DNA from 3 places in the Methylomonas sp. Uni0011 genome. Region 3 is predicted to be linked to each of the others. Evidence: predicted binding sites of a transcription regulator. Region 3 holds the regulator's gene; each other region holds the start of a gene.
The links. Region 3 encodes HrcA, which represses chaperone genes, less so after heat shock. Its sites were predicted from a motif close to TNTTAGCACTCNNNNNNNNNGAGTGCTAANA; they were not measured.
Positions count from the first base shown of each region.

Region 1: a site for HrcA is predicted at 7,506-7,536, ahead of groES (co-chaperone GroES). Genes of this name have one in related genera too.
Region 2: a site for HrcA is predicted at 7,821-7,851, ahead of rpoH (RNA polymerase sigma factor RpoH). Genes of this name have one in related genera too.

Region 1 is NZ_JBVVNO010000004.1:28,456-38,408, reverse strand. It holds gene AC0IM9_RS07380 (alpha/beta fold hydrolase) at 1-535, shown strand, start outside; gene AC0IM9_RS07375 (hypothetical protein) at 699-1,040, shown strand; gene AC0IM9_RS07370 (pyrophosphate--fructose-6-phosphate 1-phosphotransferase) at 1,082-2,311, shown strand; gene AC0IM9_RS07365 (nuclear transport factor 2 family protein) at 2,400-2,867, opposite strand; gene AC0IM9_RS07360 (TetR/AcrR family transcriptional regulator) at 2,964-3,575, shown strand; gene AC0IM9_RS07355 (cation-transporting P-type ATPase) at 3,543-6,236, opposite strand; gene AC0IM9_RS07350 (hypothetical protein) at 6,426-6,632, shown strand; gene AC0IM9_RS07345 (HesA/MoeB/ThiF family protein) at 6,676-7,437, opposite strand; gene groES (co-chaperone GroES) at 7,640-7,927, shown strand; gene groL (chaperonin GroEL) at 7,984-9,624, shown strand; gene AC0IM9_RS07330 (Hpt domain-containing response regulator) at 9,779-9,953, shown strand, end outside.
Region 2 is NZ_JBVVNO010000027.1:13,194-23,146, forward strand. It holds gene ppk1 (polyphosphate kinase 1) at 1-939, opposite strand, end outside; gene cysM (cysteine synthase CysM) at 1,064-1,954, shown strand; gene rlmD (23S rRNA (uracil(1939)-C(5))-methyltransferase RlmD) at 2,041-3,363, shown strand; gene AC0IM9_RS19305 (L,D-transpeptidase family protein) at 3,360-3,857, shown strand; gene truA (tRNA pseudouridine(38-40) synthase TruA) at 3,930-4,733, shown strand; tRNA gene AC0IM9_RS19315 (tRNA-Leu) at 4,845-4,931, shown strand; gene AC0IM9_RS19320 (fructosamine kinase family protein) at 5,094-5,981, opposite strand; gene AC0IM9_RS19325 (glutamine--tRNA ligase/YqeY domain fusion protein) at 5,992-7,656, opposite strand; gene rpoH (RNA polymerase sigma factor RpoH) at 7,891-8,745, shown strand; tRNA gene AC0IM9_RS19335 (tRNA-Leu) at 8,797-8,881, shown strand; gene AC0IM9_RS19340 (Arm DNA-binding domain-containing protein) at 9,177-9,515, shown strand; gene AC0IM9_RS19345 (helix-turn-helix domain-containing protein) at 9,579-9,698, shown strand.
Region 3 is NZ_JBVVNO010000001.1:448,956-458,908, reverse strand. It holds gene AC0IM9_RS02070 (hypothetical protein) at 1-134, shown strand, start outside; gene AC0IM9_RS02065 (rhodanese-like domain-containing protein) at 163-471, shown strand; gene AC0IM9_RS02060 (dinitrogenase iron-molybdenum cofactor biosynthesis protein) at 482-1,189, shown strand; gene AC0IM9_RS02055 (sensor histidine kinase) at 1,215-2,540, opposite strand; gene AC0IM9_RS02050 (SpoIIE family protein phosphatase) at 2,607-3,830, opposite strand; gene AC0IM9_RS02045 (HDOD domain-containing protein) at 3,840-5,066, opposite strand; gene hrcA (heat-inducible transcriptional repressor HrcA) at 5,391-6,431, shown strand; gene grpE (nucleotide exchange factor GrpE) at 6,481-7,119, shown strand; gene dnaK (molecular chaperone DnaK) at 7,191-9,128, shown strand; gene AC0IM9_RS02025 (DUF6338 family protein) at 9,248-9,814, shown strand.

The sequences.
Region 1 (9,953 bases), on a different contig from region 3:
CGCCGCCGATTTGCTCGGTCACAGCATGGGCGGCAAGGCGGTGATGTGGTTGGCTTTGCAGCATCCCCAGCGTGTTGCCAACCTGATCGTTGCCGACATTGCTCCGGTCAGTTACCAGCACAGCTTCGATGCGTTGATCGATGCGTTGGGCAGCTTGCCGGTAGAGAGTATCGGCAACCGCAAACAAGCGGAGGAAGCTCTGGCCGATGCGATTCCGGATCTGGCCTACCGCCAGTTTTTGCTGCAAAACCTGTTGCTAAAGGACGGCCAGTACTACTGGCGGATCGACCTGGATATCATGCGGCGCAACGCCCACCATATCGTCGGTTTTCCTGACGCCGATACCGCAAGGTTTGCCGGCCCTGCCTTGTTTATCGGCGGCGAGCGCTCGAAATACATCGACGAGCAGGCCGTGTACCAGGCATTTCCCGCTGCCAGAATCAGCACAATCCCGGATACCGGGCACTGGCTGTATGTCGAAGCGCCCGAAACATTCTGCCGGATGGTGGAGGATTGGCTGTCTGGCAAGCGCTAACAGCTTGATTTTTTAGGGTTTAGAACCTTGGTACACTAGCCGTTCCCCGGGTAGCGGCTATCATCCGCTCAGCCTTGAAGCGAGAGCATTGCGGAGTACCTACATGTCCAACCATTCCTGTCAGCAGTCGCCAATCCGAAAACACCACCGGCTGGCGCTTTCAATGGACGATTTTATCGCGTCGCAAACGGAAGCGGCGCTCAGCGATTATCTGTCGCTGTCGTTTAGCAGCGAAGGCGACTTCACCAAAATCAGCATAACTACCGTCGGTCCGGAACCCGTTACCTATTCGGCGCTGGTGCCGGCCGCCATGACCCCGGATTGGCAGACTCTGGTGTTTGTGGCGCAACCGTTCAAATTGGGTGAGTTAAGCGATTTCAGTTCGGTGGCCGAGAAACGAAAAGCTTGTGTTAGAATCGCGCGGCTTGCGCCGATTCGGCTGACACTGCGCACCAAAGGCGGGCAACGCCGGCGCAGAGGCGGCTCCAATGCCGATGGCGCATAACTCTAGCCATCCCTTTTCATAACTATTTATTCGAAACGCTCATGAGTAAACCAAAAAAAGTCGCAATTCTTACCGCTGGCGGTTTGGCGCCATGTCTGAACTCTGCTATCGGCAGCTTGATTGAACGTTACACGGAAATTGATCCGAGTATCGAAATCATCTGCTACCGCGGCGGCTACAAAGGCCTGTTGCTGGGAGATTCATACCCTGTCACCGCGGAAGTGCGTCAAAAAGCCGGTTTACTGCAACGTTTCGGCGGTTCCGTGATCGGCAATAGCCGGGTCAAACTGACGAATGTCAAAGACTGCGTCAAACGCGGTTTGGTTAAAGAAGGCGAAGATCCGCAAAAAGTCGCGGCCGACCAGTTGATCAAAGACGGCGTCGATATTCTGCACACCATCGGCGGCGACGACACCAATACCGCCGCGGCCGATCTGGCGGCATTTTTGGCGAAGAACAACTATGGCCTGACCGTGATTGGTTTGCCGAAAACCGTCGACAACGACGTATTCCCGATCAAACAATCTTTGGGGGCTTGGACCGCTGCCGAGCAAGGCGCGCGTTACTTCATGAACGTGGTGGCCGAGAACAACGCCAACCCGCGCATGCTGATCGTCCACGAAGTGATGGGCCGCAACTGCGGCTGGTTGACCGCCGCCACCGCCCAGGAATACCGTAAACTGCTGGATAAAGCCGAGTGGCTGCCGGAATTGGGACTGAGCCGCGAATCTTATGAAGTCCACGCCGTGTTCGTCCCGGAAATGGCGATCGATCTGGAAGCCGAAGCCAAGCGTCTGCGCGAGGTGATGGACAAAGTCGATTGCGTCAACATCTTCGTTTCCGAAGGTGCCGGCGTCGAGTCCATCGTCGCCGAAATGCAGGCCAAAGGCCAGGAAGTGCCGCGCGACGCCTTCGGCCACATCAAACTGGATGCGGTCAACCCCGGCAAATGGTTCGGTGAGCAATTCTCGCAAATGGTCGGCGCCGAAAAAACTCTGGTGCAAAAATCCGGTTACTTTGCCCGTGCCGCCGCGTCCAACGTCGACGACATGCGCTTGATCAAATCCTGCGCCGACTTGGCGGTCGAATGCGCCTTCCGCCGCGAATCCGGCGTGATCGGCCACGACGAAGACAACGGCAACGTGCTGCGGGCGATCGAATTCCCGCGCATCAAAGGCGGCAAGCCGTTCAATATCGATGCCGACTGGTTCAACAAAATGCTGGGCGAGATCGGCCAGCCCAAAGGCGGCAAGGTCGACGTTAGTCACTAAGTCGTTTTCGCCTTAGAAGAACGGCAGGGGCGGTTTAACCGTCCCTTTTTGTTTGGGAAAGGCGAATAGATTCGCCTCTATCAACAATTCACAAACCCAAATCGGTCAAACCGGCGTGCTCGTCGGGACGGCGGCCCAGCGGCCAGTGAAACAGGCGCTCGTTGTCTGTGATCGGTAAATCGTTGATGCTGGCAAAGCGGCGCTGCATCAGGCCAAATTCGTTGAACTCCCAATTTTCGTTGCCGTAACTGCGGAACCAGTTACCGGCGTCGTCGCGCCATTCGTACGCAAACCGAACCGCGATGCGGTTATCGCTGAAGGCCCACAACTCCTTGATTAACCGGTAATCCAGTTCCCTGGCCCATTTGTGTTGCAAAAATTCTTTGATCTGTTGCCGGCCCACCGGAAACTCGGCGCGATTGCGCCAGCGGCTGTGTTCGGTATAGACCTGCACGACCCGATCCGGATCGCGGCTGTTCCAGGCGTCTTCGGCCATCCGCACTTTTTGCGCGGCGGTTTCGGCGGTAAACGGGGGAAGGGGTGGTTTGGTTTCCATAGTGCGCTCCCGAAAGATGAGGATTGTGTAGACAGGTTTGTCTACATGGCCATGGTAGCAATAGTAGACAGAGTTGTCTACAATCGAGCCATGGCCATGGATTCATCGAAAACCGCTTCCGACTTACCCGCGCGCGAGCGAATTTTGTTGGCGGCGCACGACTTGTTTTACCGCGAAGGTATTCGCGCCACCGGCGTCGATAAAGTGATTGCCGAGTCGGGCGTTACCAAAGTCACGTTCTACCGCCACTTTCCGAGCAAGAACGCTTTGATTCGGGCGTTTCTGGATTACCGGCACCGGATCTGGTTGGAATGGTTTGCCGACGCGATCCGGCGCCATGGCGGCTATGCGGGAAGCGGGCTATTGCCGCTGGTCGAGGTGATGGCGGAATGGTTCCGCAAGCCGATTTACCGCGGCTGCGCATTTATCAATAGCGTTGCCGAACTGGGCGGCGCGTTGCCGGATGTCGTCGAGATTTGCCAGAGCCATAAGCAGGACATGGCGATGGCGATTCGGGAATTGCTGGTTGATACGCCTCAGCGCGATGCGCTGGCGCAAGCGGCGGCGGTCGCGATAGACGGCGCTATCGTCCGCGCCCAGACCGAAGCCCGGGACGCGGAGGTCAAACAGTCGTTGGATAGTTTGGCCTTGCTGTTGTCGGCATTGCAGACAGCGTCAACGGCGGCGGCCGAAGCGGCGCAGCAGTAACTTTTCCAGGCCGACGATGGCGTAAATCGCCAGGCTGACCGCCAAAATCAATAGCCATTCGTCCTGGCCGATCGCCGCGCTGCCGAACAATTGCTGCATGACCGGCCAGTAGGTGAACAATAACTGCAGGGCGATCATGGCGCTGACGCCGACCAAGACCCAGGGATTGGAAAATACGCCGACTTTAAACATCGAATAACGTAAAGAACGGCAATTGAACAAATAAAACAATTCGCCGAACACGAACACGTTTACCGAGACCGTGCGGGCTTTGGCCAGGGTTGCTTGCTGCGTCAATTCCCATTCGAACAAGCCGAAGGCGCCGGCCAGCAACAGCACGCCGACCAAGCAAATCCGAAACAGCAAGTGCCGGGTCAGGATCGGCTGCTCCGGATTGCGCGGCTGACGCTGCATCAAGCCCGGTTCCTTGGGTTCGAAGGCCAGCATCAATCCCAATAGCACGGCCGTGGTCATATTGATCCACAAAATCTGCAGCGGCGTGATCGGCAATGCCACGTTGGCGAATACCGCTGCGGTGATGACCAGGCCTTCGCCGAGATTGGTCGGCAGGGTCCAGGCGATGAACTTCACCAGATTGTCGAACACGCCGCGGCCTTCTTCGACGGCGGCTTCTATCGTCGCGAAATGGTCGTCGGTCAGCACCATGGCTGCCGCTTCCTTGGCGACTTCGGTGCCGCCCAGCCCCATCGCTACGCCGATGTTGGCCTGACGCAAGGCTGGCGCGTCGTTGACGCCGTCGCCGGTCATCGCCACGACGTGGCCTTTGGCTTGTAGGGCGCGGACCAGAAGCAGTTTTTGCTCCGGGGCGATGCGGGCGTAAACGCTGCAATGTTCGACCTGCTGCAGATAGTCGGCTTCGGCGTAATTTTCCAGTTCGCTGCCGGTGATGGCTTTTTCGCTGTGGCGCATGCCGAGCTGCTTGGCGATTGCCAAAGCCGTGACCGGGTGGTCACCGGTGATCATTTTTACGGCGATGCCGGCCCGGTAGCAGGCGGCTATCGCCCGGGCCGCTTCCGGCCGCGGCGGGTCTATCATCGCTTGCAGGCCGAGAAATGTCAGGCCGCTGCGGACTTCGCTGTGGTCGACGGCATCGTCGCCGTGGTCGGTACGGGCGAAGGCCAGGACGCGCAGTCCTTGCGCGGCCAGGATTTCGACTTGGCGTTGCAGTTGGGTTTTGTCGAGCGGAACCGGTTGCAAATCGGCGGAAAATGCGCGGTCGCAACGGTCGAGCAAGCTTTCCAGCGAGCCTTTCAAGTAAACGTGGCGTTCGTCCAGCGCCAGATTGTGGTGCAGCGTGGCCATGAACTGGTATTGCGATTCGAACGGAATGGCGTCCAGCCGCGGGTGGCCGTTGCTGACGCTGGCGTGGTGCAAACCGGCTTTGTGGGCGGAGACCAACAACGCCGCCTCGGTCGGGTCGCCTTCGATCCGCCAACTGTCGACATCGGCGATCAAACGGGCATCGTTGCACAGCAGCCCGGCTTTCAAACATTCGAGCAGAGCCGGTTTTTGTTGGGCATCGACCGGTTGGCCGGCCGCGTGAAATTCGCCGTCCGGCGTGTAGCCGCTGCCGCTGACGGCGAACTGTTCGCCGCCGGCATAGACGAATTGCACTGTCATCTGGTTTTGGGTCAGCGTGCCGGTTTTGTCCGAACAAATCACCGTGGTGCTGCCCAAGGTTTCCACTGCGGGCAGTTTGCGGATGATCGCGTTACGCTTGGCCATGCGCGAGACGCCGATCGCCAGCGTGATGGTCAGCGCCGCCGGCAAGCCTTCCGGAATCGCGCCGACCGCCAATGCGACGGCGGCCATGAACATATCCAGTGCGCTTTCGCCGCGCCAGACGCCGACGGCAAATGTCAGCGCCGCGCAGGCGACGATGGCCCACAGCAGCAATTGGCTGAATTGGCTCATTTTTCGGGTCAACGGCGTTTCCAGCGGTTCGGCCGCCGCGATCAAACGGTTGATGCGGCCGATTTCGGTGTCGTCGCCGGTGCCGACTACTACTGCCAAGGCACTGCCGTAACTGACCAGCGTCGACGAATAAGCCATATTGGTACGGTCGGCCAATAAGGTCGCGGCGGGTAAGGTCTGGGCTTGTTTTTGGGCGGGCACGGACTCGCCGGTCAAAGCCGCTTCGTCTATTTTCAGTTCACGGGTTTGCAGCAGTCGCAAATCGGCCGGTACTTTGTCGCCGGATTGCAGATAAACCAAGTCTCCGGGCACCAGGTCGGCGGCGGCTATTGTGCGACGTTGGCCGTCGCGCAGTACATTGGCGCTGACGTTCAGGGTTTGTGCGAGGGCATTGATCGCTTTCAGCGCGTTGGCTTCCTGGATGAAGCCGATGATGGCGTTGACCAGCACTACGCCGAATATGACGCTGCTGTCGGCCCATTCTTCCAGGAAGGCGGTGGTGGCGGCTGAAAACAGCAGGATGTAAATCAGCGGTTGGTGGAATTGGCTGAGCAGTAAGCGCAACGGGCCTTTGCCGCGCGGCGGCGTCAGGCGGTTGGGGCCGGCTTCTTCCAGTCTGGACTGGGCGGTTTGGCTGGACAGGCCGGCGCCGAGTTGCACGTCCAGTTGCGACAGTAACTGCTCCGGCGCCAGGTTATGCCAAAGGGGTTGCGGATTTTGCTTCATGGTCTCAGAAAAACGGTTGTGGCAGAGGGGTTGTGCGCGGTTTTTCGGCGCCGATTCGGGCCGGCATGCGCTTCGGATTGACAATCGTCATCTTCTGCTTGTTCCTTGTTAGTTATGGGGTTATAGTCCGTAACCGAGGCCTGTGGCCTTATTCTAAATTAAAATAAAAACAAATAGTTGGAGGTAGTTATGGGCGGAGTTATCGAACTGGTGGTTTTGATGCTGATTATTGCCATCTTCGCGTTCGCACCGTTAGGGTATTTCATTTATATGTACACGATGAAAAACGGCGAGCCGTTCGGCGACATTGAGCCGCACGGCGACAGCGAATCGCCGGTGTTGAACGCGGTGGCCAAAGCGATTGACGCGGTCAAAGGCAAACTTGGCAAAAGCTGAGCCGCCAAAGTGATCGGTAAAAGCCGGGGTTATCCCGGCTTTTTTATGCGTGTCCGCCGGCCGTATCGCCGCAGGTTGGGCAACTCGGGTTTTTCTTTAACCGCATGGTGCGCCATTCCATACTCAGGCCGTCCAGCATCAATAAGCGTCCGGTCAACGGATCGCCGATTCCGGTCAGCAATTTTATCGTCTCTAGCGCCTGCATGCTGCCGACGATGCCGGTGATCGGGGCGACCACGCCGTTCCTGGCGCAATTTTGCAACTCTTCGCCGTCGCTTTGGTACAGGCAGTTGTAGCACGGGCTTTGGTTGCGGCCGGGCGTGAACACGCTGATTTGGCCCTCGAAACGGATCGCGGCGCCGGATACCAACGGGGTCCGTTGTTCTACGCAGGCTTGGTTGATGGCGAAACGGGTGGCGAAATTGTCGCTGCAATCCAGCACCACGTCGGCTAATTCGACTTCGTGCCGCAATTCGGCGCCAGCTAGCCTTTGCTTGTGCGCCATCACAGCCACCTCCGGATTAATTTTTTCCAGCGTCTGCCGGGTTGAAATTACTTTATCCAACCCTATATCGGCTGTGTCGTGGGCTATTTGCCGCTGCAAATTACTCAGGTCCACTTGATCGTCGTCGTACAAGGTAATGCTGCCGACACCGGCAGCGGCGAGATACATCGAGGCCGGCGAACCCAGGCCGCCGGCACCGACGATCAGGATTTTGGCGTCCAGCAGTTTTTGCTGACCGGTGATGTCGATTTGCGGCAGCATGATCTGCCGGCTGTAGCGGAGCAGTTGTTCGTCGTTCATAACGCGGATAGTGGTGGCTGGGCCGCAGATGATGCCAAAGAGCTTGACAGAGTGCAAAACCCGGATATTATTAGCACTCGTTATTGGAGAGTGCTAATAAATTGCAAGTTGTTTAAAAAACGCGTTGTCCGCTCTGGAGCGGTCGGCTTTTTAAAAAGCTTATCAGTTTTAACCTTTAACTTTATTAATCGAGGAGACATTGATGAAAATTCGTCCGTTACATGACCGTGTAGTCGTAAAACGTGTTGAGGAAGAGACCAAAACCGCTGGCGGTATCGTGCTGCCGGGTTCTGCCGCCGAAAAACCGAGCGAAGGTGAAGTGCTGGCTGTTGGCTCAGGTAAACCGTTAGACAACGGCCAGGTACGTCCTATGGCAGTCAAAGTCGGTGACAAAGTATTGTTCGGTAAATATTCCGGCACCGAAGTTAAAGTCGATGGCGAGCAATATATCGTCATGCGCGAAGAAGACATCATGGGCATCTTGGGCTAAGCCCTATTCACCTCATTTATCTTTTTCAATCTCTTTAAATATTTAGGAATTAAAAAATGGCAGCAAAAGACGTGAAATTCGGTGGCGACGCCCGTGCTTTGATGGTAGCCGGTGTCAACATTCTGGCGAACGCGGTTAAGGTAACCCTGGGCCCTAAAGGCCGTAACGCCGTGCTGGACAAAAGTTTCGGCGCACCGACCATCACCAAAGACGGTGTGTCTGTTGCGAAAGAAATCGAATTGAAAGACAAATTCGAAAACATGGGCGCGCAAATGGTTAAAGAAGTGGCGTCCAAAACTTCAGACGTGGCCGGTGACGGTACCACCACTGCAACCGTGCTGGCGCAAGCCATCGTCAACGAAGGCCTGAAATCAGTCGCAGCGGGCATGAACCCGATGGACCTGAAACGCGGTATCGATCTGGCGGTAACTAAAGCGGTTGCAGCCATCGAAGAGGCCTCTATTCCGTGCAGCGACAGCAAAGCCATCGCTCAAGTTGGTACTATTTCAGCTAACTCCGATGCATCTGTCGGCGACATCATCGCCGAAGCGATGGAAAAAGTCGGTAAAGAAGGCGTCATCACCGTTGAAGAAGGCACCGGTCTGGATAATGATTTGGACGTCGTCGAAGGTATGCAATTCGACCGCGGCTATTTGTCACCATACTTCATCAACAAACAAGAAAGCATGAGCGTCGAATTGGACGATCCTTTCGTGTTGCTGTACGACAAAAAAATCTCCAACATCCGCGAAATGTTGCCGATTCTGGAAGGCGTGGCCAAATCCGGTCGCTCTTTGTTGATCATCGCTGAAGACGTCGAAGGCGAAGCTTTGGCTACTCTGGTGGTCAACAACATGCGCGGTATCGTTAAAGTGGCTGCGGTTAAAGCCCCAGGCTTCGGCGATCGTCGTAAAGCCATGCTGGAAGACATTGCTGTGCTGACCGGCGGTGTGGTGATTTCTGAAGAAGTCGGTTTGTCTCTGGAAAAAGCCGACATCAGCCAATTGGGTACTGCAAAACGCGTCCAAATCAACAAAGAAAACACCACCATCATCGATGGCGCTGGTAACGAAGACCAAATCAAAGGCCGTGTTGCGCAAATCCGCGCTCAAGCCGACGAAGCGACTTCCGATTACGACCGTGAAAAACTGCAAGAACGTCTGGCCAAACTGGCTGGCGGTGTTGCGGTCATCAAAGTCGGCGCCGCAACCGAAGTGGAAATGAAAGAGAAAAAAGCCCGCGTCGAAGACGCCCTGCATTCAACTCGCGCTGCGGTTGAAGAAGGTGTGGTGGCCGGCGGCGGTACTGCGCTGATCCGTGCCCTGTCTGCTCTGGAAGGCCTGAAAGGCATCAACCACGACCAAGATGTCGGTATCAGCATCCTGCGTCGCGCGATGGAAGAGCCTTTGCGTCAAATCGTCAGCAATGCCGGCGATGAAGCCTCGGTCGTTCTGAACGAAGTCAAAAAAGGCAGTGGCAACTTTGGTTACAACGCCGCAACCGGCGAATACGGCGACATGATCGCGATGGGTATTCTGGACCCGGCGAAAGTGACTCGTTCAGCGCTGCAAAACGCCGCTTCCGTTGCCGGTCTGATGATCACCACCGAAGTGATGATCGCTGACGCGCCAAGCGACAACAAAGGCCCGGCAATGCCTGATATGGGCGGCATGGGCGGCATGGGCGGCATGATGTAATTCATCCCGGCTTTGGCCAGAAACCCCGGTCTCCGTAAGGAACCGGGGTTTTTTTATGCTTGCAGTCTGCGGGCGAATTGAATTCCAGATCGGCCGAAATTAAACTGAGCTTTCCAATCGACTTGAGCCGGACGGCGCAATAGCGGATTTAACCATGGCTGCTGACTGTAAAATATTGATAGCCGACGACAACGAAACCAATCTTTGGCTGCTTTGCGAGCAATTGTCGCAATGGACTCAGGATGTGATGTTGGCCGGCGACGGCCGCCAGGCGTGGAGTTTATTGGAGCAGCACCGATTTAGCCTGCTATTTCTGGATTTGAATATGC
Region 2 (9,953 bases), on a different contig from region 3:
CATGTTGTAGATGGCTTGCATCCGGCTCAAATTGACCGGGCCGTTGGCCAAAAACAATCGATCTTGGGTCAAGTCGAAGCGTGCCAACAGGAATTGGGTGGTTTCTTCCGGGCAATTGGCGTCGATTTCCAGTCTAACCTCGTCGCCGTAGTTCCGCATCGCCAGTTCGCCTTCCACGGCGAGCAGCAAATCGTCGATCGCGTCGTCGTCGACGAAAAAGTCGCTGTTTCGAGTGACCCGGAATTGGTAACAACCTTTTACCGTCATGCCGTTGAACAGGTCGTTGACAAAGGCGTGGATGATCGACGACAGAAACACAAAATCGTGCGGCCCGCTGTCGGTTTCGCTGACCGGCAATTGGATGATGCGCGGCAGAGCCCGCGGTGCCTGCAGCACGGCGCGGCCGCTGTTGCGGCCGAACGCGTCTTTTCCGGTCAACGAGATGATGAAGTTCAAACTCTTGTTCAGGATGCGCGGAAACGGGTGGGCCGAATCCAAACCGACCGGCGTCAGAATCGGCAGCAATTCCTCGTTGAAGTATCTTTCCAGCCAGGCTTTTTGCGACGGCGACCAACGGTCGCGGCGCAGGAAGCGGATGTTTTCGCCTTCCAGCTTCGGGATCAGAATTTCGTTCAGCACCCGGTATTGTTCGGCGACCAGCTCGTGGGCTTTTTGCGAAATTTTCTCGAACTGTTCGTTGATGGTCAGGCCGTCGGCGCTGACCAGATTCGGGTCCATTTCCGCCATCTGTAACAAGCTGGCGACGCGCACCTCGTAGAACTCGTCGAGGTTGGAACAGGATATGCATAGATAATTCAAGCGCTCCAGCAGCGGGAGTCTTTCGTCCAATGCCTGCGCCAGCACCCGAACGTTGAATTCCAGCAGGCTGTGTTCGCGGTTCAGGTAGAGTTCGGGACTCGTCAAATCGATGGATTCCATGTCTGCTGCGGGTTGGATTGGGTTGAATTGATTATAAAGGAATTTTTTCGGCCTTGGGTTACAGCGGCGCCTCAGGCCTCGAACTTGCTATAATCGCCGCCATCACGCAAATCGGATGCCATTGATGAACTTCCCAACCATTGAGTCTTTTGTCGGAAATACGCCATTGGTGCGCCTGCAACGTCTGCCGGTGGCCGGCGGCAACACCGTTTTATTGAAGTTGGAAGGCAATAATCCGGCCGGTTCGGTCAAGGACCGGCCGGCTGTCAGCATGATCAAGCACGCCGAAGCCCGCGGCGAGATCAAACCGGGCGACCGGTTGATCGAAGCCACCAGCGGCAATACCGGTATCGCATTGGCGATGGCCGCGGCGATCAAGGGTTATAAAATGACCTTGATCATGCCCGACAACATGAGCGCGGAACGGATCGCGTCGATGAAAGCCTATGGCGCCGAGATCATTTTGACCCCGGCAAAACAGAGCATGGAAGGCGCGATCGATTTGGCGCGGGCGATGGAAGCCCGCGGCGAAGGCCGGATTTTGGACCAGTTTGCCAATCCCGATAATCCGCGGGCGCATTACGAAGGAACCGGCCCGGAAATTTGGCGCGACACCGATGGCAAAGTAACCCATTTCGTCAGCTCGATGGGGACTACCGGCACGATTATGGGGACTTCGAGGTATCTGAAGCAGCAAAATCCGGATGTTCAAATCGTCGGCGTGCAGCCGGCAGGCGAATCGAAGATACCCGGCATCCGCCGCTGGCCGCAGGAGTATCTGCCGAAAATCTACGACGCCAGCCGGGTGGATCGGATCATCGAAGTCGAGCAATTGGATGCCGAAAACACCACGCGCAGTCTGGCGGCGGTGGAAGGTATTTTTGCCGGGGTCTCTTCCGGCGGTGCCGTGTTTGCCGCGTTGAAATTGGCCGAGCAAGTCGAAAACAGATTGATCGTCACCATCGTCTGCGACCGCGGTGACCGCTATTTGTCGACCGGCGTATTTCCGACCTGAACCACCTCTTTTAAACTATCCGTCTTCGCATCCTGTCATGTCGGGTCGCGCTCTACCGAGCGGCCCCGACCTAACTTCTACTGATAATGGCCCACAAGAAAAAACTTCCGCTCGAACCCGTCACCGTAACCATCGAATCACTGTCCCACGACGGCCGCGGCGTCAGCCACGTCAACGGCAAAGTGGTATTCATCGACGAAGCCTTACCCGGCGAAACCCTGGATTTTGTCTACACCGACAGCCGCCGCGATTATGCTGAAGGCAAGGTCGTCGAATTGCACGACCGCAACCCGCATCGGGTGGAGCCGGCTTGTCCGCATTTCGGCCGCTGCGGCGGTTGCAGTTTTCAGCATGTCGACGACGCCGAGCAAATTCATTTCAAGGAAGAATTGTTGCGCGACCAGTTCCGCCGGATCGGTAAGCTGGAAATCCCGCAAATCTGGGAAGCGTTGACCGGGCCGCATTGGGGATACCGGCGTAAAGCCAGGATGGGCGTGAAATGGGTGGCGAAGAAGGGCAGGGTGTTGGTCGGCTTTCGTGAACGGCGCAATCCGTTTTTGGCGGAAATCGATAGTTGCAAGGTCATGCATCCTATCGTCGGCGAAAATCTGTTGGCCTTGGGCGAAATGATCGCCGGCCTGTCGATCAAGGACAAGATTCCGCAGATTGAAGTCGCGATCGGCGACAACGACTGCGTGCTGGCGGTGCGGGTATTGGAACCGCCTAATTTGGCAGACAAGCAGCGCATGCGCGAATATGCCGAAAAGTTGGGGGTAACGATTTGTCTGCAACCGAAAGGCCCGGACAGCATCGTGCCGCTGGACGGGGAAGCCGAAGTCGTGCCGAGTTATGCCTTGGCCGAGCAGGGCGTCAAATTCAATTTCCGCCCGGCGATGTTCACTCAAGTGAACTATGAAATTAACCGGAAGATGGTGAGCCGCGCCATTGAGGCCTTGGAGTTGGGCAAAGACGACCGGGTGCTGGATTTGTTTTGCGGCCTGGGCAATTTCACCTTGCCATTAGCGACCCGCACCGGCCATGTCGTCGGCGTGGAGGGCGATTTGCCGTTGGTCAACCATGCCAGGGAAAATGCCCGTCTCAACAATCTGCAGAATGTCGAGTTTCACGTCGCCGATTTGAGCAAAGACGTCAAGGATCTGCCGTGGTGCAAGCAAAAATTCGATAAAGTCCTGCTCGACCCGTCGAGGGCCGGTGCGTCGGAGGTTTTGCACAATTTCAAGCATTGGCAGCCGGAACGGATCGTTTATGTGTCCTGTAATCCGTCGACGCTGGCCCGCGACGCCGGTATTCTGGTCAACGAACTCGGCTACAAACTGGTCAAAGCCGGTGTGATGGACATGTTCCCGCAGACCGCCCACGTCGAATCGATTGCATTGTTTGTGAAATGACGGAAGCGTCGGCGGCTTGCTTGATCGATGTGTCGATCGCCGAACAGCGCTTGCGTTTGCTGCAAGCCGGCGAAGTGGCTGCCGATTATCCGGTATCGACTGCAAAAAACGGTCCCGGCGAAAGAAAGGGCAGTTACTGTACGCCGACCGGCTGGCACCGGGTTCGAGCCAAAATCGGTGCCGGTTTGCCGATTAACAGCGTGTTCAAAGCCCGGCGTCCGACCGGCGAGATTTACAGTCCCGACTTGTCGATTCAACAGCCGCAACGCGACTGGATTTTGAGCCGGATTCTGTGGTTGGGCGGTTTGGAGCCGGGCAAGAACCGTTACGGCGAGGTCGATAGTGGCTGGCGGTATATCTATATCCATGGCACGCCGGACGAATTGATGAACGGACAACCGGAGTCGCACGGTTGCGTGCGGATGAACAACGCCGACGTGATTGCCTTGTTCGCTGCGGTGCCGGTCGGTTGCCGGGTATTTATTCATGTCTGAGCCTGGTATCCAAGAGATGACGGGCAACTTAAAACTGCGAAGCATGCCTGCCGATCACGGCGTGCCACCTGTATGAATCGCATTGTTTTAGGCATCGAATACGACGGCAGCGCTTACGCCGGCTGGCAATGGCAGCAGAGTAAGCGCACCGTGCAAGGCGAACTGGAACGTGCCTTGAGCAAAATCGCCTGCGCGCCGATCAGTGTGTTATGCGCTGGCCGCACCGATGCCGGCGTCCATGCGCTGGAACAAGTGGTGCATTTCGATAGCCCGGTGCAGCGCGATTTGCGCGGCTGGTTGATGGGTGGCAACAGCCATTTGCCGGACGATATCCGGATTACCTGGGCGCAGCCGGCGGTTGCCGACTTTCACGCCAGATACAGCGCCATTGCCCGAGCTTACCGCTATGTGATTTTGAACCGGCCGACAAAATCGGCCCTGCTGCGTAATCAGGCAACCTGGTGCTATTGGCCGTTGGACGAGCAGCGTATGCACCGAGCCGCGCAGCATTTGCTCGGCGAACACGATTTTTCCTCGTTTCGCGCCCAAAGCTGCCAATCGGTCAGTCCGAACCGACTGATGTATTTCATCGACGTCTACCGCGACGGCGAGAAAGTGGTGGTCGATTTATGCGCCAATGCCTTTTTGCATCATATGGTGCGCAATATCGCCGGCGTATTGATCGAAATTGGTAGCGGTAAACAGCCTGAGGATTGGACTGCCGAGCTATTGGTCGCCAAGGACCGTACTAGAGCTGCAATGACGGCGCCGCCCCATGGTCTGCATCTGGCCGCGGTGTATTACCCAAGCGAATATGGCGTCGCCAAACATCCGCTTTTCGATAAGTTGCCGGCTAACGCCAAGCGGTTTGATTGACGCGAACGGTTTGGCCGGCGTTTGCTGGACGGGGCCAGCCTTCGTTATTTAGGTAGATCAGAGTTGACATCTATGCTGGCGATCTATACAATGGCGACTTCACTTGACTCAGCCGAGGTGGTGAAATTGGTAGACGCGCTAGCTTCAGGTGCTAGTGGGGGTAACCCCGTGGAGGTTCAAGTCCTCTCCTCGGCACCATTTATTTTTCCGGATAAATGGCCTTTGTAATTCCCGCATTTTATTACGATAAGCCTCAAAGACATACATTGGTCTTTGAATAGCGTTTCATAACTCTTGCATCAAGAGCACTTCTTTGGCGAGCATCCCTTTCAGTTCCGCCGCGGTAACTTTTGTTTGAGATTATTTCAATTCCGAGAGCAGTTGCTCTAGCATACGGTTAGCCTGACTTAAATAGCCCGAGCCGAACAAATTCAAGTGGTTGAGAATATGGTAGAGGTTGTACAAGGTTTTGCGGACTTTGTAGCCTGGATCCAAAGGGTAGTACGCTTGGTACGCCGAATAGAATTCTCGGTCGAAACCGCCGAACAATTCGGTCATGGCAATATCCGCTTCGCGGTCGCCGTAATAGCAGGCCGGATCGAACATCACCGGCTTCCCCTGGCTGTCGGCGGCAGCGTTGCCGCCCCATAAATCGCCATGCAACAGGGATGGTTGCGGTCGATAGCTGTCGAATAGGCTGTTTAGCCGTTCCTGAAGTTTTTCCCCCTGTTTTTGCAGTGTGCCGCGATGGCCGTTTTCGGCGGCAAGTTGCAATTGCTTGGCCAGGCGCTGGTCGCGCCAAAATTCCATCCAGTCATGATGCCTCGGGTTGTATTGAGGAGTTGAGCCGATGGTGTTGTCGATGGTCCAGCCAAAGTAGGCTTGCGGTTGGAGGTGTATGCGGGCCAGTTGTTCGCCGAATAGTGCGGCAGCACCGGCTGACAAGGAGCGCAGTTCGATGTATTCCAAAACCAAGTAGGCGTATTGCTGATGCTGGCCATGGCAGACCACATTCGGGATGCGGACAGCACCGATACCGGCCAATTCGGTCAAGCCGACGGCTTCGGCAGCAAACATGTCGGCCAATTCCGCTCGGTTAAGTTTGATAAACCAGTCGATACCCTGGCTTTGTAACCGATAAGCGGAATTGATGTCGCCGCCGCCGACGTTAGTCAGGCGAGCTTCGGCCAGATTTTGTCCGGTCGATTGCGCCAGATGCTGCATCAAGGGTTGCAATCGGTCCGACATCGGCAGGCCCTTATTTTCCCCAGCTGTCGCGTAAGGTCACGGTACGATTGAATACCAATTTGCCGGCTTTGCTATCCAGGTCGTCCAGGTAGAAATATCCGGTGCGTTCGAATTGGTAGCGCGTGTCCGGTGCCGGCTTGGCTAAGCTGGCTTCCAGGCGGCAGTCGCTAAGAATTTCCAGTGAGTTGGGATTGATGCCGTCCAGGAAATTGTCCAACGTGTCCGGGTTGGGGTTGCTGAACAAGCGGTCGTATAAACGCAATTCCGCCGGGATGGAATGCGCCTCGGATACCCAATGGATGACGCCTTTGACTTTGCGGCCTTCCGGGTTTTTGCCCAAGGTTGCGGGGTCGTAGCTGCAAATGAGTTCGACAACGCTGCCGGCAGCGTCTTTGATCACTTCATCGCATTTGATGACATAAGAGCCGCGCAAGCGCACTTCGCCGCCCGGCACCAGGCGTTTGAAGTCTTTGGGCGGGTTTTCCATGAAGTCGTCTTGTTCGATCAATATGACTTTGCCGAACGGCACTTCGCGGCTACCCATTTCCGGTTTTTGCGGATGGTTGGCAATCTGGTAGGTTTCGGTTTTGCCGTCTTCCCAGTTGCTGAGCGTCACTTTCAGTGGTCGCAACACCGCCATAGCTCGTGGTGCGCGTTCGTTCAAATCTTCGCGGATACAGTTTTCCAACACCCCCATCTCGATCCAGGAATCGTTTTTGGTCACGCCGATCCGTTCGCAGAAATCGCGAATCGCTTCCGGGGTGAAACCGGCGCGGCGTAGGCCGGAAATGGTCGGCATCCGCGGATCGTCCCAGCCGGAAACATGCTTCTCGGTGACCAGTTGCAGCAGTTTGCGCTTGCTGACGATGGTGTATTCCAGTTGCAGGCGGGCGAATTCGATTTGTTGCGGATGGCAAGGTGTGTTCAATTTATCCAACACCCAGTCGTACAAAGGTCGATGGTCTTCGAATTCCAAAGTACAGATCGAGTGGGTGATACCTTCCAGCATGTCAGACAAGCAATGGGTGTAGTCGTACATCGGGTAGATGCACCATGCGTCCCCGGTGCGGTGGTGGTGCACCCGGCGGATGCGGTAGATCACCGGATCGCGCATGTTGATATTCGGTGACGCCATATCGATTTTGGCGCGCAGCACATATTGGCCGTCGTTGAACTCGCCGGCGCGCATGCGTTGGAATAAATCCAGGTTGTCATCGATGCTGCGGTTGCGGTCCGGGCTTTCTTTGCCCGGTTGGGTCAAGGTGCCGCGGTCCATGCGCATTTGTTCTGAACTGGAACTGTCGACATAAGCGTCGCCTTGTTTAATCAGCTGCACCGCGTAGTCGTAGAGCTGTTCAAAATAATCCGAGGCGTGGAATTTGCCGGCATATTTGAATCCAAGCCAAGCGACGTCGCGCTCGATCGACTCCATGTACTCGACGCTTTCCTTTTCCGGATTGGTGTCGTCGAAGCGCAAATTACAGGTGCCTTTGTTTTCCAGTGCCAGAGTGAAATTCAGACAGATCGATTTGGCATGGCCGATATGCAGATAGCCGTTAGGCTCTGGCGGGAAGCGGGTGGCAACCTTGCCCTGGTTTTTGTTGGAGGCCAAGTCGGCGGCAATAATATGGCGAATGAAATTAGGCGCGGCGGTGCTGTTATCGTTGGCGGACATGTTCGGTTGCGAGTTGAGGTTTTAGATTTTTTGCGAGAACGCTGATAAAAGCTAAGCGTCCAGTCATTTTAACGAGTTTGTCGTGAGCCCGTAAAGGCGAATGCAAACCGCGATAGAAGCCGGAAAATGGTTTATCCAACTGATATATATAGAAATTGTTAAATTATTAGCACTCTTGTTAAACGAGTGCTAGAATTCGGGCATGTCTAATTTTTCAGAAAAATCGAGGAAGATATGAGTAACAGCTTGGCTTTACCCATCAATTTGTCGGTTGGGACTTTTGATTCATACTTGAACCTGATTGCGCAGATGCCCAAGCTCAGCGCCGAACAGGAGCAGGAACTGGCTTTACGTTACCGCGATCGTGGTGATTTGGAAGCAGCGCGCGAATTGGTGATGACGAACCTGCGGTTTGTCGCCCACGTGGCGCGCGGGTACTCCGGATATGGTCTACCGATGGCCGATATCGTGCAGGAAGGTAATATCGGCTTGATGAAGGCAGTCAAACGATTCGACCCCGACATGGGCGTACGTCTGGTGTCGTTCGCGGTCCATTGGATCAAAGCCGAAATCCACGAATATGTGATCCGGAACTGGCGTATCGTCAAAGTCGCCACAACCAAAGCGCAACGTAAATTGTTTTTCAATCTACGTAAATTCAAAAAGGAATTGAGCTATCTAACGCGGGAAGATGCCGAAGCGATTGCCGAAAATCTGGACGTAGACGTCAAAACCGTCTACGAGATGGAGCGGCGGCTGGACGGTCGCGACGTGGGGCTGGAGCCCACTGGCGACGATAGCGAAGATCAGGTGCAGGCCCCGATTGCCTACCTGGAACAACACGGCGCCGACCCGGCATTAATGCTCGAAGCCAGCGACTGGGAAGGTCGCAAGGAAGAGCTGCTGATGGATGCCATGGCGGGGCTGGACGAAAGAAGCAGGGATATTCTGGCTAGCCGGTGGTTGGTCGAAGAAAAAGCTACATTGCACGAGCTTGCCGATCGGTATCAAGTATCTGCAGAACGGATTCGGCAGCTTGAGCAAAACGCGATGAAGAAACTCCGAGCGGCGGTGACATTAGAAGCTTGATAAAAAAACATTTGTCATTTCTGAATATTTCAGTATAATGACGCTTTCTTTGCCGGGGTGGTGAAACTGGTAGACGCGCCGGATTCAAAATCCGGTTCCTTCGGGAGTGTCGGTTCGATTCCGACCCTCGGTACCACCTACCTATCTAAGGTAGTCCAAAGAAATTTAAAAACCCGCGAGCCTCAAGGCTTAGCGGGTTTTTTATTGTCCAAAGAAATCAAGCCAAAGCCCACCTTATGCACCAAAATTTGTTGTACTGGTAAATTTAGCCGCTAAAACTGTGGGCCAGTACAACACCGGTACAACAGAATGGCGATAAATCTGAATAAAGACACAGTCTATAGGGCAGCAAAATCAAAGGAAAAGGATTATAAAATCAGTGATGGCGGCGGTTGGTGCTACTGTTCAAAAAAGACGGTGCCAAGCGATAGATGTTCTACTACCGATTCGAAGGCAAACAAAACACCTTAGGCTTTGGCGTTTATCCTGACGTCACTCTTGAAAACGCCCGCCGAAAAGCGGAGGAAGCCAGAAGCAATCTCGCCAGCTGCATTAATCCCGGCGCGATCAGAAAGCAAGCCAAAGTCGACAAACAGCAAACCGTCGAAAATCAAAAACGCCTCGAAGCCGGTTTGCCAATCATCAATAACCACTTACGCGAAGGCGACGTGTTACACGTGCATTCGATAGACCGTCTAGCGCGCAATCTGAAAGACCTGCAAAACATTATTGAGCAGTTCACCGGAAAAGGTGTCTCGGTCAAGTTTTAAAAGGAGCACCTCACCTTCGAAGCGGCCAAGGCGCACGGGCGGAAGTTGGGCGCGCCGGCAAAAATGTCCGCCGAGCAGGCTGCCGAGATAAGAGCGAGGATCGAAGCCGGCGAAGAGAAAAGCGCCGTCGCCAAAGCCTATGGCATCAGCCGGCCGACCCTGTATAAACTGCTAGCCGCTTGATTGAGACTGGCGAAGAACTGGCGCGGGAAAATTGATTAAAGCCTGGGTGCCGGACGACTGCAAAACGGAAAATGAAGAGAGGCGCCGCCGATACCAGGACAGACATTACCGGCGCATTGGACAGGGATGACACAGCTAGCCCCATCAACACCTCTCGGATGATTGTAGCCCAAGCGGCACCTTGGCCGAAAGCGGCAGCGCCGACCGATAAAATCTCAATTACGCAAAAAAAGACTTGACAAGGTTTTTCGCGTA
Region 3 (9,953 bases):
CTGCCGAAGACAAGGTGGTGACGGTATATGAAGCCGCCAAAGATTTTAAATTTAAGGCGGAGACGGTGGACTACCAAACGGCTTTAAGCAAAACCATCGAAGTCAAGCGCGAAGCCAGCTACGGACCGGTGTAAACCGGCTTTATCCAGGTCGGGAGCGAGCATGAAAAACTTTAAAACGGTTTCGGTTGCCGAATCGGAACATTTGATAGCCGAACAGCAACCGATGATTTTAGATTGCCGCGATCTGAAGGATTACCGGGCCGGTCATATCGACAACGCCATGCATGTACACGAACAATTGCGCGATTCCCTGCTCAGAAAGGGCGATAAGACCAAGCCCTTGCTGATTTACTGCTATTACGGCCACGCCAGCGAACATTTGGCGGAAATGTTCGGCGATTTCGGCTTTCAAGCGGTTTACAGTCTGGCCGGCGGTTACGCCGACTGGAAAGAGCAGCACAAACTATAAAGGTAAGGCTATGGAACAATTATCACGAGATTTGGCGTTGCGGATTGCGTTGGCGTCGCGGGTGCTGCCTGGAGTCGATATCGCAACGCTAATCGGCATCTTGCACGAAAAGGCCGGCTCGCCGCTGTCGGACGAGAAATTGAAGACGATCACCGTCACCAATTTAAAGACCGGAATCGGCAGCCACGACGGCGAGGAGGACGGCGAGGACATCGATATCGGCTTGGCCAATATCAAACTGGCCGTGCGTTATCTTTGGGGCGAAGAAGATGGTGACGAGGGCTTGCCGGAAATTCAACCGTACAAAGACGGTGATTTGCCGGAGTCGATTCGGGTCGCGATTGCTTCCAACAGCGGCGCTTCATTGAACGGCCATTTCGGCTCCTGCATCCGCTTCCTGGTATACCAATTGTCGCGCGACGATATGCGCTTGGTCGATATCCGTTCCACCGTCGATGCCGACGCGGCCGAGGATAAAAACCTGTTTCGCGCCGAACTGATCAAGGATTGCCACGTGCTGTTCGTGCAATCGATCGGTGGTCCGGCAGCGGCTAAAGTGATCCGCGCCGACATTTACCCGATCAAGATTCCGGACGTGATCGAAGCGACCGATCAATTGCGCGAGTTTCAGAAAGTGTTCGACGCGCCGCCGCCTTGGATGGCTAAGGCATTGGGCAAAACTGCCGAAGAACGCAAACGCTTCGTATTGCAGGAATAATCAAGCAAACCGGCCGGCAATCAGCTTACTTGGGCAGTTGCCGGTTCAGTCGGATCAGGAAGGTGGTGCCTTGGCCGGCTGCGCTGACGAAACTCAGCGAGCCGCCGTGCTGCTGATTTATGATGCGGTGAGCGATATACAAACCTTGGCCGCTGCCTTTGCCGACATCTTTGGTCGTAAAAAACGGATCGAATATTCGGTCTTGAAGCGGCTCAGGAATGCCAGGCCCGTTATCCGCGATCCGGATTTCGACGCCATCGGTGACGCTTGCAGTGCTGATCCGAATCCGGCCGTGGCCTGTTTCGCCATCCTCGATCGCTTGAGCCGCGTTGATAACGATGTTCAAAAACACCTGGTTTAGTTCGCCGGGGAAGCATTCTATATTCGGCACCTCGGCAAAATCGGTTTCGATCTCGGCGATATATTTGTAGCTGTTGCGGGCGATCAGCAACGTATTCTCCAGCGCCAGATTGACGTTAATCCAGCCGGCATTACTTTGGCCGCTGTGGGAAAAACCTTTCATCGCTTGGACGATACGGACGATTTGCGATATCCCCTCCAATGATTGTTCGATGGCTAACGGTGCGTCTTCCAGAATAAACGCCAGATCTTCTTTACGCTCCAGGGCGTCGATCAGTGGGCTGTTATCTGCCTGGGCCGATAATAGTTTGCGGTACTGTTCCAGCAGACGGGTAATGCTGCCGAAAAAGTCGCCGATGGCTTTGATGTTGTCGCCGACGTATTGGGCCGGCGTGTTGATTTCATGGGCGATGCCGGCGGCAAGCTGGCCTACCGCCGCCAGTTTTTCGGCTTGCAGCAGGTTTTTGTTGGCTTGCTCGATCGCTTGGGTGCGCAGCTCGATTTGTTGGTCCATGTAGCGCATGATGTGTTGCGATTGCCGGTTCAATTGCCACTTGCGTAACACGGCGTGAACTATCTGGCGCAACTCCAGCGCACTGAACGGTTTTTCCAAGATCAATAACTGGTCGCTTTCGCCGAGTTTGGCGACCACTTGCTGCCAATTCAAGGTTGGTCCGCTGCTACAGAGTACCGCGTGCAAATTGGGATCGATTAGCCACAGACGGCGGATTAACTCGATGCCTTCGCCATCCGGCAATTCGTTTTCGACAAAGATCAATTGGTAAGGCTTGTCCGATTCCAGGCCGAGACAAATATCCGCTTCAGCCGCGGTTCCGCCGGTACGGCCCTGAAAAATGTAGCTCAGGGTTTCGGTAGCGTTCTGCAGCGACGCGGCCGTGTCGCCATTGAACATCAAGTCGAGCTCGTCGCGTAAAGCAGGATCGGGGTCCACGATCAAAATTCTGGAATGGTCTTCGGTTTCGATAAACATACTTAAAATCCGAATTGGCTTAGATTCAGTTTAATCCACAATGCGGCCGGCAGGCGCTATCGGTCGTTAGCGGGTCAGTGCCCGTTGGATGCTTGGCAGATGGATGTCAACCATCGATATGTCATCGGTTTGCGACTGTTGCTGGCGATGTAGGTGCAAGCGTTCGGCTACATGGTCGATCCGGCGCATGCCGGGCGGGGTGTCCGTCAATGCCTGTTGCAGCCTGTCGGCACCGAACAAACTCAGATCGTTGCCGATTTGGTCGGTGACCCCGTCGCTGTAGGCAAAAATCGATTCGATTCCGCTGATATCGTATTCGGAGATGTTGTCGGTCAAGCCGCTGCCGGAGACAATGCCGAGCGGCAGATTGGCGGAATGCAAGTTTTCTATGAGCTTGCCGTAGCTGTCGAACAGGAAGATATCGGGCATGCCGCCATTCCATACCCGAAACCGGCCGGTTGCCAAATCCAGTTTAATCAGCGATGCCGCGCAGAATAAACCGGTCGGCAATTTGCGGCACATTTTCCGGTTAATGATACCGACGAGTTCTTCCAATGGCGGATGATCCAAACATTGCTGGTCGAAAATCTCGGTGACCAGCAAACCGCCCAGGGCCGATTGCAGACCGTGGCCGGTCAAATCGCCCAGCATCAGGTAAAAAGCCTGGCCGTCGCGGCTGACGGCGTTCAAGATAAAATCGCCGCCGACCCCGTCTTTGGCCGATAGAAAAAACTCCAATCCGTCCGGTACTTGGTAGCCGTATTTACCGAACTTGCTGCAGACGATTTTGGCTGCTTCCAGTTCGTGTTCCAGCAGCGCCTGTTTTTCCGCCAATTCGGCATTTCGTTGCTGCAATTCCTGATTTTTCTGCTCGAGTTGAATGCTTAACTGGCGTCTGGAAATGACCAGATTGTATTGTGCAATTGCGTCGCCGATGACCTTTCTAGTCACTTCCAGCGGGCAGGGTTTCGGTAAGTAGCGAAAGACATGGGTGTCGTTAATCGCTTTGATCGCGATGTCGAGTTCGATATTACCGGTCAGTATGATTTGCACGCTGTCGGGCGACAATTCCCCGGCCTGCTTCAGAAAATCCAAACCGTTGATTCCGGGCATGGCGTAATCCGACATAATCACAGCGATATCGGATTCGCGGCGCAGTATCGCCAAAGCTTCTGTGGCCGAGCTGGCGGTATATAAGTCGAACTGGCGGCCCAAAGTGCGTTTAAACAATTGGAGCATGTTGTTTTCGTCGTCGACGCACAGAATTTTTTCCGGTGTATTGTCCGCCATTGCTCGCTCCTATTTTTTTTCGAAGAACGCGGTTACTTTTTCGGCCAGCGTCTGCCAATCGGCGAGGCGATGCAGTCGGCCGATTCGCTGCAGGTAGCTTTCGTCCAACTGCATCTCGAACAAGCGGTCGTTGCCCGGCCGTTCTGTCGGATTTGCCAGGCAAGCTGCAACATGCACTGCGGTTAACTCATTGACCGTCTGGTATTCGGATTCGCTCGGCGCGTTTTGCCACAAGATCGATTCCACGATCAGGGCAGGAATTTTCCATAAACTCAAGACGTAAGCTGCCGCAGCTGAGCGGGTAAAACCGAAAATCTCAGTTTCCAGTGCGGCCACGGGGGTGTTGCTGCGGGTGGTTTGCTCCCGGAGCATTTTGAATTTGTCCCCGCCGCGCGACATGAAAATAAGCAAACCCATGTTGTGCAATAACCCGCCGACATAGGCCTGATCCGGCTTGTCACCGGTTTGCTGTTCCGATAGTGAGATCAGCCTTGCCAGTTCTGCAACCCGGCTGGCGTCTTGCCACAGGTATTCCATGTAGCGCTCCATTTCCGGGTCGCTGACGGGGAAGGCGGTCTTGATATGGACCGATAACACCAGGCTGTTGAGTTTTTTCAGGCCGATCAGATTAATTGCGTCGGTCAGATTCGATACGGTGCGTTGCAGACCGAAATACGGCGAATTGACCAGATGCAGCAGCTTGGCGGAAAGCACCATGTCCTTGGCGAAGATTTCGGCGATTTGCAAGTTGGTGACGCGTTCGTCGGCAATAGCGGCGTTCAGGTCGTGGTAGATTTTCGGCAAACTCGGTAAATGGCTGGCTTCGCCGACTTCCGCCGCGATCCGCGGGTTATTGACGTAATCCTGGGTTTTGAAAACTTGGGTGATTGCTTCCCGCAATACTTCGGCACTACAGGGTTTGGTCAAATACTGGTGAGCCACTTCCAGGCCACGACTCAACGTTTCTTCGTCGGCGTAGCCGCTAAGGATCATACGCACCGTAGCAGGGTAGATGTCGGCCACCCGTTTCAACAACACGTCGCCGCGCATTTCCGGCATCATCATGTCGCTGACGATCAAATCGATGGGTTGATGCTGCATGATCTCCAAGGCTTGTTTGCCGCAGGTGGCGAAATACACGCTCCATTGTTCGCGGTAAGGTCGCAGTTGACGTTGAATGCCGCTAATCACATTTTCGTTGTCATCGACAAATAGGATGTGTTTTTTGGCGTCCACGCGTTTTCCTTAAGTCGGCCCAGTGCTTCCGCTCGCAGCCGGGTGTCGCGGACAGTGCAAGCGATAATCGGTCTGGCGTTTCGGAATGAAAGGCATCGGTCGGGGCGAGTCAGCAGTCAGGAGCGCTAAGTTTAGATAAGAGCGGCCACTTTGTCTGACGCCGATCGGCTGGAAATCGACGCTGCCGCCAAAAATGCGGCCCACCGCCGGTTCTGTCGGGTGTCGGCGAGGATTTAGCGACATTGACAAGGTTTTGGGCAACTGATAGCTTTGCTGCTGGCACTCGGCAATGTGGAGTGCTAACGAATTTTGAAGGTATCGAATGTGGCTGGCGGACAGGATTTAAACGAACGATCGCTTTATTTGCTAAAAACCCTGGTGGAGCGTTATATCCAAGACGGCCAACCGGTCGGCTCGCGCTTGCTCTCCAAGGACCCGAATTTGAAATTGAGTCCGGCCAGCATCCGCAACGTGATGGCGGATTTGGAAGAGATGGGCTTGATCCATTCGCCGCATACCTCCGCCGGGCGGGTGCCGACGGTCAGCGGCTACCGTCTGTTCGTCGACAGTCTGCTGACTGTCAGACCTTTGGCTTCCAACGAACTCGACCAGTTACAGGCTGGGTTGCATAGCGAGACCGAGACGGCCAGCGATCTATTGGGCAAGGCCTCCAAGCTGTTGTCCGACGTCACCAAAATGGCCGGGGTGGTCACTTTGCCGCGCCGCGACAGCGTTTCGTTACGGCACATCGAATTTTTGCCGATGTCCAGCACCCGGATTCTGGTGATTTTTGTCACCGACACCGAAGAAGTTCATAACAAGATCATCCACACCGAAAAACAATTCTCTGCGGCCGAATTGCAGCAGGCTGCCAATTATTTGAACTCGGTTTTCTCCGGCCGCAGTCTGGCCAAGATTCGGGAATTAGTGGTGAAGGACCTGGAAAAAGATCGGCATTCGGTCAACCAGGGCATGATCGATGCGGTGAATATGGCGCAATTGGCCTTCGCGCAGCAGCCCAACGACGATTATGTGTTGAGCGGCGAAACCAATTTGATGGGTTTTTCCGAGCTGTCAGACATGGAGCGGCTCAAACAGTTATTCGAAGCCTTCAGCCAAAAACACGGGGTAATCCATTTGTTGGACCAATGTCTGCAGGCCGACGGCGTTCAGATTTTTATCGGCGAAGAGTCCGGCTATAGCGTGTTCGAGCGTTGCAGCCTGGTGACCGCGCCGTATTCGGTCAACGACGAAGTGGTCGGCGTGCTCGGCGTGATCGGCCCGACCCGGATGGCTTACGAAAAGGTGATTCCGTTCGTCGACGTAACCGCAAAATTATTGGGCGCGGCCTTGAATCCGAAATAAAAGCCCTTATCGTTAGCCCAACTCAAAAAATTAGAACCATGGAGAAACTATGAGTCACCAGCAATCGAGTCACGAACAGCAACCCGATAGCGAATTGATCGCCGAGGTATTGGAGCAAACCAAGCCTGCCTTCGAAGAAGCGGCGGCAGAAGAAACGGCAGGCGAAGAGACGGTCGGTATCGAGTCCTTACGCCAGCAATTGGAACAAGCTCAACAACAGGCGGCGGCTAATCTGGATAAAGCGTTGCGGACCCAAGCCGAAATGGAGAATTTGAAAAAACGGGTACAAAAGGATTTGGACGACGAACGTAAATACGGCTTGGCCAAATTCGCTAAAGAATTGCTCAGTGTGCTGGACAGTCTGGAATTGGGCATTCAGGCCGCCAGCGGCGACAGCCCGGAAGTGGTCAAGTTGCGCGAGGGCAGCTTGCTGACCGTCAAACAATTCGAATCGGTGTTTGCCAAGTTCAATATCGAAACCATCGATCCGTTGGGCCAGCCGTTCAATCCTGAATTCCATCAGGCCATGGTGATGCAGCCCAGCGAAACGGCCGAACCGAATTCGGTATTGAACGTATTTCAAAAAGGTTACGTTTTAAACGGCCGGTTGCTACGCCCGGCCATGGTGGTGGTGGCCAAGGCCGCCGACAAACCCGCCGATAGTGCAAAAATCGATGAGCAGGCTTGAAAATCCAACGATCAACCGCATATCGCTAACAACTTTTTAACTTACCTCTTATTCAAGTCTGGAGAATTTCAATGGGCAAAATGATCGGTATCGATTTAGGAACCACCAACTCCTGCGTCGCCGTACTGGAAAACGGCACCGCGCGGGTCATCGAAAATAGCGAGGGCGCCCGCACCACGCCTTCCATTATCGCCTTTACCAACGATAACGAAGTCTTGGTCGGCCAATCCGCCAAGCGTCAGGCGGTCACCAATCCGGAAAACACCTTGTTTGCGATCAAGCGTTTGATCGGTCGTCGTTTCAAAGAAGACGCGGTGCAAAAAGACATCAAAATGGTGCCTTACAAAATCATGGAAGCCAACAATGGCGACGCCTGGGTGGAATGCCACGGTAAAAAAATGGCGCCGCCGGAAGTGTCTTCCCGGGTGTTGATGAAACTGAAAAAAGACGCCGAAGCCTTTTTGGGTGAAGAAGTCACCGAAGCGGTCATCACCGTACCGGCGTATTTCAACGACTCGCAACGTCAAGCCACCAAAGACGCCGGCCGCATCGCCGGTCTGGACGTCAAACGCATCATCAACGAGCCGACTGCGGCAGCGTTGGCGTTCGGTATGGACAAACCGAAAGGCGACACCACCATCGCGGTCTATGACTTGGGCGGCGGTACTTTCGATATTTCCATCATCGAGATCGCCGAAATCGAAGGCGAGCACCAATTCGAAGTATTGGCGACCAACGGCGACACCTTCCTGGGCGGCGAAGACTTCGACTTGCGCATCATCGATTTCCTGGCCGGCGAGTTCAAAAAAGACACCGGCATCGATTTGCACAACGATCCTTTGGCTTTGCAACGGCTGAAAGAAGCAGCGGAAAAAGCCAAAATCGAATTGTCTTCGGCTGAACAAACCGACATCAATCTGCCGTACATCACCGCCGATGCCTCCGGTCCGAAACACTTGAACGTCAAACTGACCCGCGCCAAACTGGAATCGCTGGTCGACGATCTGATCGAGCGCACCAAGGGCCCATGTCTGCAGGCGATTAAAGACGCCGGCATTTCCACAGCAAAAATCAACGACGTGATTCTGGTCGGCGGTCAAACCCGGATGCCGAAAGTGCAAGCTTTCGTTAAGGAATTGTTCGGCAAAGAACCGCGCAAAGACGTCAACCCTGACGAAGCCGTGGCGTTGGGTGCAGCAATTCAGGCCGGCGTATTGGGCGGCGACGTTAAAGACGTGTTGCTGCTGGACGTGACTCCGTTGTCGCTGGGTATCGAAACCCTGGGCGGCGTAATGACCAAATTGATCGAGAAGAACACCACGATCCCGACTAACGCTTCGCAAACCTTCTCGACGGCGGACGACAATCAAACCGCGGTCACCGTGCATGTGTTGCAAGGCGAGCGGGAAATGGCATCCGGCAATAAATCGTTGGGCCGGTTCGACTTGCAGGACATTCCGCCGGCACCGCGCGGCATCCCACAAATCGAAGTGTCGTTCGACATCGACGCCAACGGTATCTTGAACGTCTCGGCCAAAGACAAAGCCACCGGCAAAAAACAATCCATCGTGATTAAAGCCTCCAGCGGTTTGTCGGACGACGAAGTCGAACGCATGATCAAGGACGCCGAAGCCCACGCCGACGAAGACCGTAAGCTGAAAGAACTGGTCTCGGCCCGCAACTCGGCGGAAGGCATGATTCACGCCACCGAAAAATCGCTGAAAGAATTGGGCGACCAAGTCAGCAGCGATGAAAAATCGGCGATCGAAGCGGCGATCAAAGACCTGAATGCGGTACTGAGAACCGATGACAAAGACGCCATCGAAGCCAAAACCAACGCCTTGACCGAGCTATCGGGTAAACTGGCCGAACGCGTCTACGCCCAAAAAGGCGGCGCCGAAGCGGCTGCCGCCGGTGCTCACGAACACGCGACCGGCGGCCAACAAGCCGAGCCCGATCACAATGTGGTCGATGCTGAGTTTGAGGAAGTTAAGGACGATAAGAAGTAAGGTGTAGGGCGGATCGCAAAAGCCGATCCGCCTAAAGTCTTGAACAATGGCAACAGATTGACTCAAGGATAATTTTAAATGCCGGAATTAGAAAAAGAAGCTATAGCGCTGCTTGTTTTTTGCTTCCAGGTTTCGTTTCCGCTTGGGTCCTTTATGGCTTGACTTCTCAAGTCAAGCCATCTCAATTTGAGCGGATTATTCAAGCACTTATCTTTACGTTTGTTGTTCAGGCACTGATTCCACCAGCAAAGTCAGCACTTTGTTTTTTTGGTAAATTCGTTCAATTAGGCGTATGGGATCGATCTGCTGAAAATTTTGTGAGGCTCGTAATTGCGATAATTATTGGCGTTTTGCTTGCCTATTATATAAACACTGATTCTTTTCATAAAAAGCTTAGGCGGGTTGGATTTACAACCAGAACCTCTTTTCCGTCGGAGTGGGTTGGTGTTTTTTCAGAACATATTGCTTATATTGTTCTCCATTTTAAAGATGGTCGGCGATTATATGGGTGGCCCAAAGAATGGCCAACGCAATATGATAAAGGACACTTTTACATCATGCAGCCGATATGGTTGGGAGATGATGGCTCTACAATAGAGCTGAAAAACGTGGATGGAATACTCGTAAATGTCGCTGACATTAAGTGGGTTGAGTTTATGAATAATATCGACGGAGAAGTAACATGAGAAAAGGTTCAAATCCGCCTCCGCCTCCGCCTCCAGTTCAGACTGGAGATGGTCAGGTTGAAACAAAAAATAGTAATCCTCATGCACCTAAACTGAGGCCTGCGCCGCCGCCGCCGCCGCCGCCTGCAACGGGTGGGTA